DNA from 2 places in the Hydrogenophaga crocea genome. Region 1 is predicted to be linked to the other one. Evidence: predicted binding sites of a transcription regulator. Region 1 holds the regulator's gene; the other holds the start of a gene.

Region 1 (7,655 bases):
TGACCGCGATCGCCAACGCGATGCGCGACAGTTCACCGCCCGAGGCCACCTTGGCCACGGGCCGCGGCGTGCTGCCCGCGTGGCCCGCCACGCGGAACTCCACCTGCTCGCGGCCGTGCGCGTGTGGCGTGTCCAGCGGCAGCAGCGCCACCTCGAAGCGGCCGCCTTCCATACCCAGGGTCTGCATGGTTTCGGTCACGGCCTGGCTCAGCCGCGGCGCGGCCTTCTGGCGCTGCTGGCTCACGGCCTTGGCGGCCGCGTCGAAGGCCGCACGGGCCTTGGCCTCGGTGCGTTCGAGGGTGTCGATGTCGAGCGCCTGGTCGAGCTGCGCGAGCTCGGCCTTCCATTGGGCGAGCAGCGCGGGCAGTTCTTCGGCGGGGGTGCGGTAGCGCCGCGCGAGCGAGTGCCACTGCGACAGGCGCTGGTCGAGCTCGGCGAGCGCCTCGGGGTCGAGTTCGGCGTGGCGCTGGTGCTGGTGCAGCTCGTGCACCGCGTCCTGCACCTGGGCCAGCGCGCTCTGTAGCGATTCCAGCGGCTGGGCGAAGGCGGGCTCGATGTGGGCCTGGGCCTGCAGCGCGGCGATGGCGCGGTTGATCAGGCCCACCGCGTTGTCGTCGGCCTCGTCGAGCGCGTGCACCGCGGCCTGGGTGGCGTCGATCAGGCTTTGCGCGTTCGCCAGCCGGCCGTGCCGCGTGTTGAGCTCGTCCCATTCGCCGGGCTGCGGCGCGAGCTTGTCGAGCTCGCCGATCTGCCAGGCCAGGCGTTCGCTTTCCTGGCGCAGCGTGGACTGGCGCTCGCGCGCGCGCTCGAGCGCACCCTGGGCCTCGCGCCAGCCGGCCCAGGCCTTGGCGAGCGGCGCGGTGTCGATGCCGGCAAAACCGTCGAGCAGGCCGCGCACCGCATCGGCGCGCGTGAGGCCTTGCCAGGCGTGCTGGCCGTGGATATCCACCAGCGCGTCCCCGGCCTGGCGCAACTGGGTCAGCGTGGCCGCGCTGCCGTTGATCCAGGCGCGGCTGCGGCCCTCGGCGTCGACCACGCGGCGCAGCAGCAGGGTGTCGTCGTCGGCGAAGCCCTGCTCGTCGAGCCAGGGGCGCAGCGCGGCGGGGCGGTCGAACTCGGCCGCGATCTCGCAGCGCGCCGCGCCTTCGCGCACCACGCCGGCCTCGGCGCGCGCGCCGAGCGCGAGCTGCAGCGCGTCGATCAGGATGGACTTGCCCGCACCAGTCTCACCCGTGAGCACGCCGAAGCCGGCGGCCAGTTCGAGGTCGAGCGAGGGCACGATGACGAAGTCGCGCAGGGCGATGCGGCGAAGGCTCATGGCAAGGGCGGTGAATGAACAACGCGATTGTCACCGGGCGCTCAGGCCCCTTCGTTCCAGTGCAGTTTTCGCCGCAGCGTGTCGAAGTAGTTCCAGCCCACCGGGTGCAGCAGGCGCAGCGAATGCTCGGAGCGGCGCACCACGACGCGGTCGCCGTGCAGCAGGCTGGCGAACGACTGCATGTCGAAGCTCGCGCTGGCGTCGCGGCCGGCCACGATCTCCATCGCGATCTCGCTGTGCGAGGGCAGCACCACCGGCCGGTTGGACAGCGTGTGCGGCGCGATCGGCACCATCACCCAGCCGCCGATGTCGGGGTGCATGAGCGGGCCGCCGGCCGACAGGGCATAGGCGGTGGAGCCCGTGGGCGACGCGATGATCAGGCCGTCGGCGCGCTGGTTGGCCACGAAGTGGCCGTCGATTTCCACGCGCAGTTCAATCATGCTGGCGACCGCGCCGCGGTTGACCACCACGTCGTTGAGCGCCGTGGCCTCGAACACGCAGCGGCCGTCGCGCCACACGCTGGCGGCCATCAGGCTGCGCGCCTCTTCCTGGTATTCGCCGCGCAGGATGGGGCGCAGCACCTCGCGGTAGCTGTCGAAGGGGATGTCGGTGATGAAACCCAGGCGGCCCTGGTTGATGCCCACCAGCGGCACGCCGTGGCGCGCCATCTGGCGGCCGATGCCCAGCAAGGTGCCGTCGCCGCCCACCACCAGCGCGAGCTGCGTGTGGCAGTCGATGCCGGCCACGTCGATCGTGGGGTGGTCGGTGATGCCGGTGTTGAGCGCGGTCTGCAGCTCCAGCGAGACATCGCAGCCCTCGGCCATGAGGAACTGCGCGATCTCCTCGACCGCGTTGCGTGCGCCGGGCGCCTGGTACTTGCCCACGATCACCACCTGCTCGAAGCGCAGCGGGCGAAGGGCCTTGGGCGCAAGGGCGCGCGGCAGGTGGGGGGCATTCATGCGCAAATTACAACATAGGCCCATGGCAATATGCCCTGTGCATTCCCCTGCCATGAACGCGGCGGGAGAGGCCTTCCGTAGAATCTTCGGCATGCTGGACGATCGCTCGAAGCTGCTGCTCAAGGCGCTGGTGGAACGCTACATCGCCGACGGCCAACCCGTGGGCTCGCGCACGCTGGCCAAGGCCGCGGGGCTCGAGCTCTCGCCCGCCACCGTGCGCAACGTGATGAGCGACCTCGAGGAGCTCGGCCTCATCGCCAGCCCGCACACCTCGGCCGGGCGCATTCCCACCGCGCGCGGCTACCGGCTGTTCGTGGACACCATGCTCACCGTGCGGCGCGACGAGATTCCCACCGTCTCGGCCATTGCCGCGCCGGGCATCGAGTCGCCCCAGCGCGTGATCAGCCAGGCCGCGCACCTGCTGTCGAGCCTGTCGCAGTTCGTGGGTGTGGTGATGGCGCCGCGGCGCGCCTCGGTGTTCCGCCACATCGAATTCCTGAGCCTGTCCGAGCGGCGTGTGCTGGTCATCATCGTCTCGCCCGAGGGCGAGGTGCAGAACCGCATCATCCAGACGCAGGCCAACTTCAGCCAGTCGCAACTGGTAGAGGCCTCGAACTTCCTCAACTCGCACTACGCGGGCCTGACCATCGAGGCCGTGCGCGAGCGCCTCAAGACCGAACTCGAAGCGCTGCGCGGTGAGATCGCCGACCTCATGAAGCAGGCCGTGGACATCGGGGCCCAACCCGCCGAGCAGGACGAGGTGGTGGTGGCCGGCGAGCGCAACCTGCTGTCGGTGAGCGAGTTCAGCAGCGACCTGGGCAACCTGCGCCGCCTGTTCGACCTCTTCGAGCAGAAGACCCAACTCGTGCGCCTGCTCGACGTGTCCACCCAGGCCGACGGCGTGCGCATCTACATCGGCGGCGAAAGCCAGGTCGTGCCCTTCGAAGACCTGTCCATCGTGACCGCGCCCTACGAGGTCGACGGCCAGGTGGTGGGCACCCTGGGCGTGATCGGCCCGCAGCGCATGCCCTACGACCGCATGATCCAGATCGTGGACGTGACGGCCAAGCTCGTGAGCAACGCACTGAGCCACACCAAGTGAGCCGTTGCGCGTGGGCGCGCACCTACAATGCGCGCCTCCCGGGCCGTTAGCTCAGTTGGTCAGAGCAGAGGACTCATAATCCTTTGGTCGTTGGTTCAAGCCCAACACGGCCTACCAAAAAGGGGTGCAGCAAAAGAAACGCGAAAAAATGCTGCTATACTTCAAGGCTTCGCGGCTGTAGCTCAGCTGGATAGAGTACTTGGCTACGAACCAAGGGGTCGTGGGTTCGATTCCTGCCAGCCGCGCCACCATAGAAGCCCTGCAGCCACAAGCTGCAGGGCTTTTTCTTTGCCCCCTCGCTTCACCTGTTGGGTTCATCCGTGAGCAAGGCCTTCACCCGCGAATCCGAGCACGACGACGATGACGCCGATGGCGCGGCCGCCATCGCCACGCCCGGTGGCAAGAACTACGTCACGCGCCAGGGCTACGAACGCCTGCGCCGCGAACTGCTCACGCTGATGGACGAGGAGCGGCCCAAGGTGGTCGAGGCCGTGCACTGGGCCGCCAAGAACGGCGACCGCTCGGAAAACGGCGACTACCTCTACGGCAAGAAGCGCCTGCGCGAGATCGACCGGCGCATCCGCTTCCTCACCAAGCGGCTGGAGATCGCCGAGGTGGTCGATCCGTCGCTGCACCACGGCAACGACCAGGTCTTCTTCGGCGCCACCGTGACCTATGCCGACGAGGCCGGCCGCGAGACCACCGTGACCATCATGGGCACCGACGAGGCCGACAACACCCAGGGCCAGGTGAGCTGGGTCTCGCCGGTGGCGCGCGCGCTGCTCAAGGCGCGCGTGGGCGACGTGGTGAAGCTTGCGGTGCCCGGCGGCCTGCAGGAGCTCGAGGTGCTCGAGGTGCGCTACCCCGCGCCCGGCGCCTGATCGCTCAGGGCTTGGGGGTGGCCTTGTAGCGCTGCGCCTTGATCACCGAGGGCGTGCGCTTGAGGCTGCGCAGCACGTCGGCCAGGTGCTGGCGGTCGCGCACCGCCACCGAGAAGCGGATGTCGGTGGCCGTTTGCGCGGGGTCTTCGCCCATGTCCACGTGCGTGATGTCGGCCTCGGCCGTGGCGATCGCAGAGGCCACGCGCGCGAGCACACCCTTGCCGTTGGTGACGGTCACCACCACCGTGGTGTCGAACGAGCGCACGGGCTCGTCGGCCCATTCCACCTCGATGAAGCGCTCGGCATCGCGCCCGCGCAGCCGCCGGGCCGTGGGGCAGTCTTCGGCGTGCACCACCAGGCCTTCGCCGCGGCCCAGGTAGCCCACGATGCGATCGCCCGGAATGGGGCGGCAACAGGGCGCGTACTGCACCGACATGCCTTCACTGCCGTCGAGCGTGACCACGCCTTGCGAAAGGGTTTCTTCGCGGCCGGTGTCGTAGCGCTCGCGGCTGATCAGCACTGCGTCGGGCTTGAGGCCGGTCTCGGCCAGCAGCACCGCGAGCTTCTTGCCCACCATGCTCGCGATGCGCCGGCCCATGCCGATGTCGGACAGCAGCTCCGCGCGGTTCTTGCTGCCGGTGAAGCGCAGCAGCTTGTCCCACACCGCGGCGTGTTCGCCGTCTTCGGCCGGCAGTTGCGCGATGCCTTCGGAGCGCAGCGCCTGGCCCAGCATGCGTTCGCCGAGCTCGAGCGATTTCTCCTGCGCGATCGCCTTGAGGTGGTGGCGGATCTTGGAGCGCGCGCGGCCGGTCTTCACGAACGAGAGCCAGGCCGGATTGGGTTCCGCCTTGTCGTCGGTGATCACCTCGACCACGTCGCCGTTGGAGAGCTCGGCGCGCAGCGGGCGCTGCTCGCCGTTGATGCGGCCGCCCACGGCGTGGTGGCCCACGTCGCTGTGGATGGCATAGGCGAAGTCGACCAGCGTGGCGCCGCGCGGCAGCGCGAGGATCTTGCTCTTGGGCGTGAACACGTAGACCGCGTCGGGGAAGAGGTCGATCTTGATGTGGTCCCAGAACTCGCTCGCGTCGTGCGTTTCCTGCTGGATGTCGAGCAACGACTGCAGCCACTGCGTGCCCAGGCGCTGCGAGGTGTCGCTGCCCGGTTCGTTGGCCTTGTAGAGCCAGTGCGCGGCCACGCCCGATTCGGCCACCACGTCCATGCTGTGGGTGCGCAGCTGGAACTCGATGTTGGTGCCGAACGGCCCCACCAGCGTGGTGTGCAGCGACTGGTAGCCGTTGAGCTTGGGGATGGCGACGTAGTCGCGGAACTTGCCGGGCAGGGGCTTGTAGAGCTGGTGCAGCAGGCCCAGGCCGGTGTAGCAGTCGGTGAGCTCGGGCACGACGATGCGAAAGCCGTAGATGTCGGTCACCTGCGCGAACGACAGGTGCTTGCTGTCCATCTTGCGGTAGACGGAGTAGAGCGTCTTCTCGCGGCCCAGGATGCGCACCGGCATGCCGTGCGCGGCGAAAGCGTCTTCGAGCTCGCGCTGCACGCGCGCGATCAGGTCTTTGCGGCGGCTGCGGGCGCGCTCCAGCGCCTTGGCCAGCACCTCGTAGCGCCAGGGGTGCAGAAAGCGGAACGAGAGGTCCTGCAGCTCGCGGTAGGTGAAGTTCAGGCCCAGGCGGTGGGCGATGGGCGCGTAGATCTCGAGCGTTTCGGTGCTGATGCGCTGCCACTTGCTGCGCGGCATGTCGCCCATGGTGCGCATGTTGTGGGTGCGGTCGGCGAGCTTGATCAGGATGACCCGCACGTCCTTGGCCATGGCCAGCAGCATCTTGCGGAAGGACTCGGCCTGGTTCTGCTCGCGCGACGAGAACTCGAGCCGCTCGAGCTTGGTGAGTCCGTCCACCAGCTCGGCCACCGGTGCGCCGAAGCGCTCCACGAGCTCTTGCTTGGTCACGCCGCAGTCTTCGATCGCGTCGTGCATCAGCGCGGCCATCAGGGCCTGGGCGTCGAGCTTCCATTCGGCGCACTGCGCCGCGACCGCGATCGGGTGGGTGATGTAGGGGTCGCCGTTCTTGCGCAGCTGGCCCAGGTGGGCCTCGTCGGCGAAGCGGTAGGCCTGGCGGATGCTCTCGATGTCGTGTGCGCCGAGGTAGTCGAGCTTGCCCAGCAAGGCGGCGAAGCTGGCCGCCGCGGCGCTCGCCGCCGCGCTGGCGGCGTCGTGGGGCGGGGAGGCTAGGGTGCCGTCGGCAGGAGACATCATCCTGTAACTGTAGCGCGCCACCGCGATGGGCCCGGAGACCCAAACAAAAAGGCACCGCGTCGCGGTGCCTTTCAGCGGGAGCGCGGGTCGCTCAGACCGGCACTTTCTTGAGCATTTCGAGGCCGACCTTGCCTTCGGCGATCTCGCGCAGGGCGGTCACGCCCGGCTTGTTCTTGCTCTCGATCTTGGGCGAGTGGCCCTGGCTCAGCATGCGGGCGCGGTAGGTCGCGGCCAGCACGAGCTGGAAACGGTTGGGGATCTTTTCCAGACAGTCTTCAACGGTGATGCGTGCCATGGCGGGGCTCCGGAAATTCAGGTGATGTTGAGGGCCCGGAAGGTGTCGCTGCGGGCGTTGCGCTGGGCCGCGTATTTGAGGCGCTGCGCGTGAACGATGGCTTTGAGGTCGAACAAGGCCCGTTCGAAAAGCTCGTTGATTATAACGAAGTCGAATTCCTTGGCATGGGCCATCTCGTTGGCGGCGTTCTGCAGCCGCACCTCGATCACGTCGGCGCTGTCTTCGGCGCGGCGCTCCAGGCGCGAGCGCAGCTCTTCCCAGCTCGGCGGCAGGATGAAGACCAGCACCGCATTCGGGAAGATGCGCTTGACCTGGATCGCGCCCTGGTAGTCGATCTCCAGGATCACGTCGGCGCCCTGCTTGATGCGCTGCTCGAGCGCCTGCTTGGAGGTGCCGTAGCGGTTGCCGTGCACCTGCGCCCATTCCACGAAGCCGCCCTGCAGCACCATCTGGTCGAAGGTGTCCTGGCTCACGAAGTAGTACTCGCGGCCGTGCACCTCCTGGCCGCGCGGGGCACGGGTGGTGTGCGAGACCGAGGGCTGCACGCGCGAGTCGAGCTCCATCAGGGCCTTCACGAGGCTGGACTTGCCGGCGCCGCTGGGCGCGGCGACGACGAACAGGTTGCCGGGGTATTCCATCGGGGATTCACTCAAGGTTCTGCACCTGCTCGCGCATCTGTTCGATGAGCACTTTCATGTCGACCGAAATGCGCGTGAGCTCCAGGCTCGAGGACTTCGAGCCCAGGGTGTTGGCTTCGCGGTGCAGTTCCTGGATCAGGAAATCGAGCCGCTTGCCGATGTCGCCGCCGCGCTGGATCAGGCGGTCGATCTCGTC
Region 2 (7,655 bases), 1.9 Mb from region 1:
TGTAGCGGTCGTAGCCCTCGGGGTGGTCGGCCGCGAGGTGGATGTGGCCCACCTGCGCCATCGGCGAGCCGCTGGTGGTGATGGTGATCACCGTGGCGCCGTGCTTGCGCGCGATGTCGGCCGCGTCCATCAGGTCGCGCGTGCGGCCCGAGTTCGACACGATCACCAGGCAGTCGCCCGCGCTCAGCAGCGACGCGCCCATCACCTGCATGTGGCCGTCGCTGTAGGCCACGGCGTTGATGCCCAGCCGGAAGAACTTGTGCTGGGCGTCGTGCGCCACGATGCCCGAGTTGCCCGCGCCGTAGAACTCGATGCGGCCGCGCGCCTTCCACGAGGCCATGAGCGCGTCCACCGCGCGCTCGATCGCGTGGCTCGACGCGTCGTTGCGGTACTTGAGGAAGGCCGCCACCGTGTTGTCGACCACCTTCACCAGCACGTCGCCGGTCTTGTCGTCGGCGTCCACGCTGCGGTGAATGAAGGGCACGCCCTCGCTCACCGTGCCCGCGAGCTTGAGCTTGAAATCCGACAACCCGTCGTAGCCCATGCTGCGGCAGAAGCGCACCACCGTGGGCTTGCTCACGTGCGCACGCTCGGCCAGCTCGCTCACGGGCAGGCTTGCGAAGCTGCGCGGGTCTTGCAGCACCAGCCGGCCCACGCGCTGTTCGGCCGGGGCGAGCGAGGGCAGGGAGGCCTTGATGCGGTCGAGCATGGCGTGGAACCCGGTGGACGAATGGTCTGAAATTTTATTACCGGCGGGTCGCGATAATGCGCTCATGAACCAGCTCGACGCGCTCAAACAGTTCACCACCGTGGTCGCCGACACCGGCGACTTCAAGCAACTGGCGGCCTATGCCCCGCAGGACGCCACCACCAACCCCTCGCTGATCCTCAAGGCGGTGCAGAAGCCCGAATACGCGCCGCTGCTGGCCCAGGCCATTGCGCGCCACGGCAGCGCCGACAAGGTGGCGCTGATGAACCGCCTGCTGGTGCGCTTCGGCTGCGAGATCCTGAGCCTGATCCCGGGCCGGGTGTCGACCGAGGTCGATGCCCGCCTGAGCTTCGACACCGCGGCCACGCTGGCACGCGCGCGCGAACTCATCGCGCTCTACCGCGCCGAGGGCGTGGACAGCGGCCGTGTGCTGATCAAGGTCGCGGCCACCTGGGAAGGCATCCGCGCGGCCGAGCAGCTCGAGCGCGAAGGCATCCACACCAACCTCACGCTGCTGTTCTCCTTCGCGCAGGCGGTGGCCTGCGGCCAGGCGGGCGTGCAGCTCATCTCGCCCTTCGTGGGCCGCATCTACGACTGGTACAAGAAGCAGGCCGGCGCCCAGTGGGACGAAGCCGCCAACGCGGGCGCGAACGACCCCGGCGTGCGCTCGGTGCGCCGCATCTTCGAGCACTACAAGCGCCACGGCATCCGCACCGAGGTGATGGGCGCGAGCTTTCGCAACGTGGGCCAGATCGTTGCGCTCGCGGGTTGCGACCTGCTCACCATCAGCCCCGAGCTGCTCGCGCAACTGGCCGCAAGCGAGGCGCCGCTCACGCGCGCGCTCGACGCCGACGCGGCCCGCGCGCTCGACCTGCCCGCGGTGGCCTACGACGAGGCGGGCTTTCGCTTCGCGCTCAACGAAGACGCCATGGCCACCGAAAAGCTCGCCGAGGGCATCCGCGCCTTCGTGGCCGACGCGATCAAGCTCGAAGCGCTGATGGTCTGAGCCCGCCGCCCCCGAGCGGGAGGGCCCATAAAAAAACCCCGCGATCGCTCGCGGGGTTTTTTGTTGGCCGGGAAGCCGGGCGGGGCTTACATGCCCATGCCGCCCATGCCACCCATGTCGCCCATGCCGCCGGCGGGGGCGGGAGCGTCGTCCTTCGGCGCTTCGGCGACCATGGCTTCGGTCGTCAGCAGCAGCGAAGACACCGAGGCGGCGTTCTGCAGCGCGGTGCGGGTCACCTTGGTCGGGTCCAGGATGCCCATCTCGATCATGTCGCCGTAGGTGTCGTTGGCGGCGTTGAAGCCGTAGTTGCCCTTGCCGTTCAGCACGGCGTTGACCACCACGGACGGCTCGCCACCGGCGTTGGCCACGATCTCGCGCAGCGGCGCTTCGATGGCCTTGAGCACCAGCTTGATGCCGGCGTCCTGGTCGGGGTTGTCGCCCTTGAGCTTGTCGCCCACGGCCTGCTTGGCGCGCAGCAGGGCCACGCCACCACCGGCCACCACGCCTTCTTCAACGGCGGCACGCGTGGCGTGCAGCGCGTCTTCCACGCGGGCCTTCTTCTCTTTCATCTCGACTTCGGTGGCCGCACCGACCTTGATCACGGCCACACCGCCGGCCAGCTTGGCCACGCGCTCTTGCAGCTTCTCGCGGTCGTAGTCGCTGGTGGCTTCTTCGATCTGGATGCGGATCTGCTTGACGCGGGCCTCGATGTCGGCCGCGGCGCCGGCGCCGTCGATGATGGTGGTGTTTTCCTTGCCCACTTCCACGCGCTTGGCCTGGCCCAGGTCGGCCAGCGTCACCTTCTCGAGCGTCAGGCCCACTTCTTCAGCGATGACCTTGCCGCCGGTGAGGATGGCGATGTCTTCGAGCATGGCCTTGCGGCGGTCGCCGAAGCCAGGCGCCTTGACGGCCACGACCTTCAGGATGCCGCGGATGGTGTTGACCACCAGGGTCGCGAGGGCTTCGCCTTCGACTTCCTCGGCGATGATCAGCAGCGGACGGCCGGCCTTGGCGACTTGCTCCAGCGTGGGCAGCAGGTCACGGATGTTGCTGATCTTCTTGTCGAACAGCAGCACGAAGGGGTTGTCCAGCAGGGCGGCCTGCTTTTCGGGGTTGTTGATGAAGTAGGGCGACAGGTAGCCGCGGTCGAACTGCATGCCTTCCACGACATCGAGTTCGTTGTCGAGCGACTTGCCGTCTTCCACGGTGATCACGCCTTCCTTGCCGACCTTGTCCATCGCGTCGGCGATGATCTTGCCGATCGACTCGTCGGAGTTGGCGGAGATCGAACCCACCTGGGCGATTTCCTTGCTGGTGGTGGTCGCCTTGGACGACTTCTTCAGCTCTTCCACCAGGGCGGCGACGGCCTTGTCGATGCCGCGCTTGAGGTCCATGGGGTTCAGGCCGGCGGCCACGTACTTGCTGCCTTCGCGCACGATGGCCTGGGCCAGCACGGTGGCGGTGGTGGTGCCGTCACCGGCGTTGTCGGAGGTCTTGGAGGCCACTTCCTTCACGAGCTGGGCGCCCATGTTCTGCAGCTTGTCCTTGAGCTCGATTTCCTTGGCCACGGACACACCGTCCTTGGTCACGGTGGGGGCGCCGAAGGAGCGCTCGAGCACCACGTTGCGGCCCTTGGGGCCCAGGGTGACTTTCACGGCGTTGGCCAGGATGTTCACACCCTCGACCATGCGGGCGCGGGCTTCGCCGCCGAAAACTACGTCTTTAGCTGCCATTTTTCAGACTCCTGAATAGCGATAAAGGGGGAGGGCTTACTTCTCGACGACCGCGAACAGGTCGTCTTCCTTCATGACGAGCAGCTCGTCGCCGTCGACCTTGACGGTCTGGCCGCTGTACTTGCCGAACAGGACACGGTCACCGACCTTCACGGTCAGCGCCTTGGTTTCGCCCTTGTCGTTGGTCCGGCCCGGACCCACGGCCACGACCTCGCCCTGGTCGGGCTTCTCGGCGGCGGCGTCGGGAATGACGATGCCGGAGGCGGTCTTGGTTTCGCTGTCGACGCGCTTGACGATCACGCGATCGGCGAGGGGACGAAGTTTCATTGCATCTCCTGAATGGGAAGAATGTTGGTGGAGGGAAAAAGGGGGTTCCGACCCGGGGGCCGGGACACGGGCGCGAATGTTAGCACTCGGCGCCGGCGAGTGCTAATCATGGGGCCGACGTGTGTCGATTTCAAGAGCGCGGCAACGGCGATCGGCTGGCACGCCCAAAAAAAGAGCCCGGGAGGTCCCGGGCCCTGTCTGGGGTCGTCGGCGGTTCTCAGGCGCTCAGGGCGGCCAGGGCCGAGGGCGTGAACTCGGTGGCCGGGCCCGTGCCTTCGAAGGGCAGCGTGAAGTAGAAGGTGCAGCCGCGGCCGGGGGCGGTTTCGCACCAGATGCGGCCACCGTGGCGTTCGATGATGCGCTGCGTCTGCGCGAGACCGGTGCCGTTGCCCTCGAAGTCCATCGAGTGGTGCTGGCGCTGGAACATCACGAACAGGTTGTGCGCCTTCTCCAGGTCGAAGCCGACGCCGTTGTCGCTGATGTAGAACATGTGGCCGCCGACGGGGTTGACCTTGCAGCCGACCTCGATGCGCGCGTTCGGGTGCTTGCGCGTGTATTTCACGGCGTTGTCGAGCAGGTTGCCCCAGGCCTGGGCCAGCAGCATCGCGTCGCCGCGCACCATGGGCAGGTCGGTGTCGATCACCCAGTCGATCTGGCGCTGTGTGTTCTCCTGCCGCAGGTGGGCGATCACGCCGTGCAGCAGCGGGCTCAGCGGCACCGGCTGCGACTCGATCGCCACGCGACCCAGGCGCGCGTATTCGAGCAGGCCTTCGATCATCACGCCCATGCGTTTGCTCGACTTGCCGATCGATTGCAGGCACTGCTGCACCATCGGGTCGTCGGACTCGCCGATCTGCTCCTGCAGCAGCGAGGTGAAGCTGGCGATGTGGCGCAGCGGCGCGCGCAGGTCGTGCGAGACCATGTGCGAGAAGACGTCGAGGTCCTTGTTGGCGGCCACGAGCTGGCGCGTGCGGTCGGCCACGCGTTTCTCGAGCTCGCGGTTGAGGTCGTTCATCACGTCCTCGAGGTTCTTGGCGGCGGTCATGTCGCGCGTGATGCACGACAGGCCGCGCAGTTCGCCCTGCTGGTTGCGCAGCGCGGTCACCACGCTGTGCGCCCAGAAGCGCGTGCCGTCCTCGCGCAGGCGCCAGCCGCGGGTTTCCCACTGGCCGTGCGACTTCGCCAGGCGCAGCACCTGCTGGGTGTCGATCTCGTCCTCGCCCGCGTTGTCGGCGCTCATGAGCGAACCGAAGGGCTTGCCTGTGACCTGGGCCTTGCTGTGGCCGTGCAGGCGCTGGGCGCTCTCGGTCCACTCGGTGATGCGGCCTTGCTCGTCGATGAAGTAGACGCAGTAGTCCTGCAGCGCGTCCACCATCAGGCGGTAGCGCTGCTCGCTCTCGAACAGCTCGGTGGTGCGCTCGCGCACGCGCTCTTCGAGGTCGCGGTTGGCGTTGAGCACCAGTTCTTCGGTGCGGCGGCGCTCGCTGATGTCGTGCAGCTCGATGAAGATGCCCTTGATCTCGTGGCCCTGCTGGTCGGGCAGGTAGTGGATCTCGTAGTAGTGCCGCTGGCCGGAAGCGTCCTGGCGTTCGGCCTCGAAGCTCTGAGGCTGGCCGCTGAGTGCCGCGGCCACGCGCGGCAGGATCTCGTGCAGCACCTCGGGGCGCACCACGTAGCTCAGGTGCGAGCCCACCATTTCTTCGGGCGTCTTGCCGTAGCGGCCGGCGTGCGCCGCGTTCGCGAAGCGGCAGACCAGGTCCTTGTCGTAGTAGGCCAGGCGCGCGGGAATGCGGTCGGTGATGCTGCGCAGCAGGGCCTCGGTGGGCGTGGGTGCGCCGGCCGTGGTCGCCACGGGGGCGGGCGCGGGCTGCACCAGGGTGCTGGTGTGCAGGAAGTGGCCCTGGGCGTCGAACACCGCGGCCGAATGCAGCCGGGCCGGCCACACGCCGCCGTCGGCCTTGCGCAGGGCCAGGTCCAGCGGCGGGGCCTCGCCGCGCTGGCGCAGCGCGTCCACGTGGGCGCGCAGCTGCTCGAGGCTTTGTGCGTCGGCCGGTTCGATCACATGGGCCAGCGCATCAGCGCCCGCGCCGCTGTGGCCGAGCCAGTTCAGCAGCGTGCGATTGGCCCGCACGCAATGCAGATGCGCGTCCAGCGCGAGCAGGCCGCCCGGGACCTGGTCGAAGGGGTCCTGGCCGGGGGTTGATTCGCAGCCGATGTCGGTGAAGGACAGGTCGAGTTCCATGAAAGCTCCGGCGGGTTCTGCGCAGGCGAAGAAGGACTTGTGCGTTCATATCGGCGCACGCCCGGAAAAATTCAGCGCTCGCTGGCGTTCATGGACGAAGGGATGAAAAACACGAAAAAAGGCCCCGCGGGCTCGCGCCGGCGGGGCCTTGCAGGCAGTGATTCGACTTACTTCAGGCCGGCGGCAGCGCGCAGGGCAGCGGCCTTGTCGGTCTTTTCCCAGGTGAATTCCGGCTCCTCGCGGCCGAAGTGGCCGTAGGCGGCGGTCTTGGAGTAGATCGGGCGCAGCAGGTCGAGCATCTGGATGATGCCCTTCGGGCGCAGGTCGAAGTGTTCCTGCACGAGCTGGGCGATCTGCTCGTCGGGGATCACGCCGGTGCCTTCGGTGTAGACCGTGACGTTCATGGGGCGCGCCACGCCGATGGCGTACGCCACCTGGATCTGGCACTGCTTGGCCAGGCCGGCGGCCACGATGTTCTTGGCCACGTAGCGCGCCGCGTAGGCGGCCGAGCGGTCGACCTTGGACGGGTCCTTGCCCGAGAACGCGCCACCGCCGTGCGGGCAGGCACCACCGTAGGTGTCGACGATGATCTTGCGGCCGGTCAGGCCGCAGTCGCCCTGCGGACCGCCAATGACGAAACGGCCGGTGGGGTTGATCAGGTACTTGGTGTTCTGCAGCCACTCCTTGGGCAGCACGGGCTTGATGATCTCCTCGATGATGGCTTCGTTGAAGCTGGCCTTCATCTTGGTGGGCGTCTCGCTCTGGTCGGGCGAGTGCTGGGTGGAGAGCACCACGGTGTCGATGCTGTGCGGCTTGCCGTCGACGTAGCGCATGGTCACCTGGCTCTTGGCGTCGGGCCGCAGGAAGGGCAGGCGGCCGTCCTTGCGCAGTTGGGCCTGACGCTCCACGAGGCGGTGCGCGTAGTAGATGGGCGCGGGCATCAGCTCGGGCGTTTCGTCGCAGGCATAGCCGAACATCAGGCCCTGGTCGCCGGCGCCGGTGTTCAGGTGGTCGTCGCTCGCGTGGTCCACGCCCTGGGCGATGTCGTTGGACTGCTTGTCGTAGCAGACCATCACGGCGCAACCCTTGTAGTCGATGCCGTATTCGGTGTTGTCGTAGCCGATGCGCTTGATGGTGTCGCGCGCGACCTGGATGTAGTCGACGTGGGCGTTGGTGGTGATCTCGCCGGCCAGCACCACCAGACCCGTGTTGGTCAGCGTTTCGGCGGCCACGCGGCTGCGCGGGTCCTGCTGGAAGATCGCGTCGAGGATGGCGTCGGAGATCTGGTCGGCCACCTTGTCGGGGTGGCCTTCGGACACGGATTCGGACGTGAAGAGGAAATCGCTCGCCATTTAAACTCCTGAAGGTTGTCGTGATCGGCGTTGCCGGTCTGTCAGAAGTCGGCGAACGCTTTAGCGGCATTTGTGAATCGCCCCGCAATCAGTTCATCAACTCGGCGATGGCGCGATTCTAGTGCAGCGCCCGTCTGGCCTCACAGGGCCCCTTTGTTCTCTTGGCCACACTGATCCGTCTCTTGTTCTCCGCGGGCGCGCGCCTGCCGCTGGCCGTGCTGCACGCGGTGGGCCTGCTGCTGGGCTGGCTCAGCTTCGCGCTGTCGCCCACCTACCGCCGTCGCCT

The links. The regulator HrcA, encoded in region 1, represses chaperone genes, less so after heat shock. The targets are predictions, from matches to a motif close to TTAGCACTCNNNNNNNNNGAGTGCTAA.
Region 2: a site for HrcA is predicted at 3,855-3,881, ahead of groES (co-chaperone GroES). Genes of this name have one in related genera too.

What each region holds. Positions count from the first base shown of each region.
Region 1 covers NZ_CP049989.1:2,393,972-2,401,626, reverse strand. The annotation lists gene recN (DNA repair protein RecN) at 1-1,318, opposite strand, end outside; gene G9Q37_RS11340 (NAD kinase) at 1,360-2,277, opposite strand; gene hrcA (heat-inducible transcriptional repressor HrcA) at 2,369-3,379, shown strand; tRNA gene G9Q37_RS11330 (tRNA-Ile) at 3,420-3,496, shown strand; tRNA gene G9Q37_RS11325 (tRNA-Arg) at 3,551-3,627, shown strand; gene greB (transcription elongation factor GreB) at 3,700-4,260, shown strand; gene G9Q37_RS11315 (RelA/SpoT family protein) at 4,265-6,526, opposite strand; gene rpoZ (DNA-directed RNA polymerase subunit omega) at 6,618-6,821, opposite strand; gene gmk (guanylate kinase) at 6,839-7,459, opposite strand; gene G9Q37_RS11300 (YicC/YloC family endoribonuclease) at 7,467-7,655, opposite strand, start outside.
Region 2 covers NZ_CP049989.1:4,341,948-4,349,602, forward strand. The annotation lists gene G9Q37_RS20675 (MurR/RpiR family transcriptional regulator) at 1-709, opposite strand, end outside; gene tal (transaldolase) at 774-1,715, shown strand; gene groL (chaperonin GroEL) at 1,802-3,448, opposite strand; gene groES (co-chaperone GroES) at 3,485-3,775, opposite strand; gene G9Q37_RS20695 (PAS domain-containing sensor histidine kinase) at 3,993-6,017, opposite strand; gene metK (methionine adenosyltransferase) at 6,185-7,369, opposite strand; gene G9Q37_RS20705 (lysophospholipid acyltransferase family protein) at 7,531-7,655, shown strand, end outside.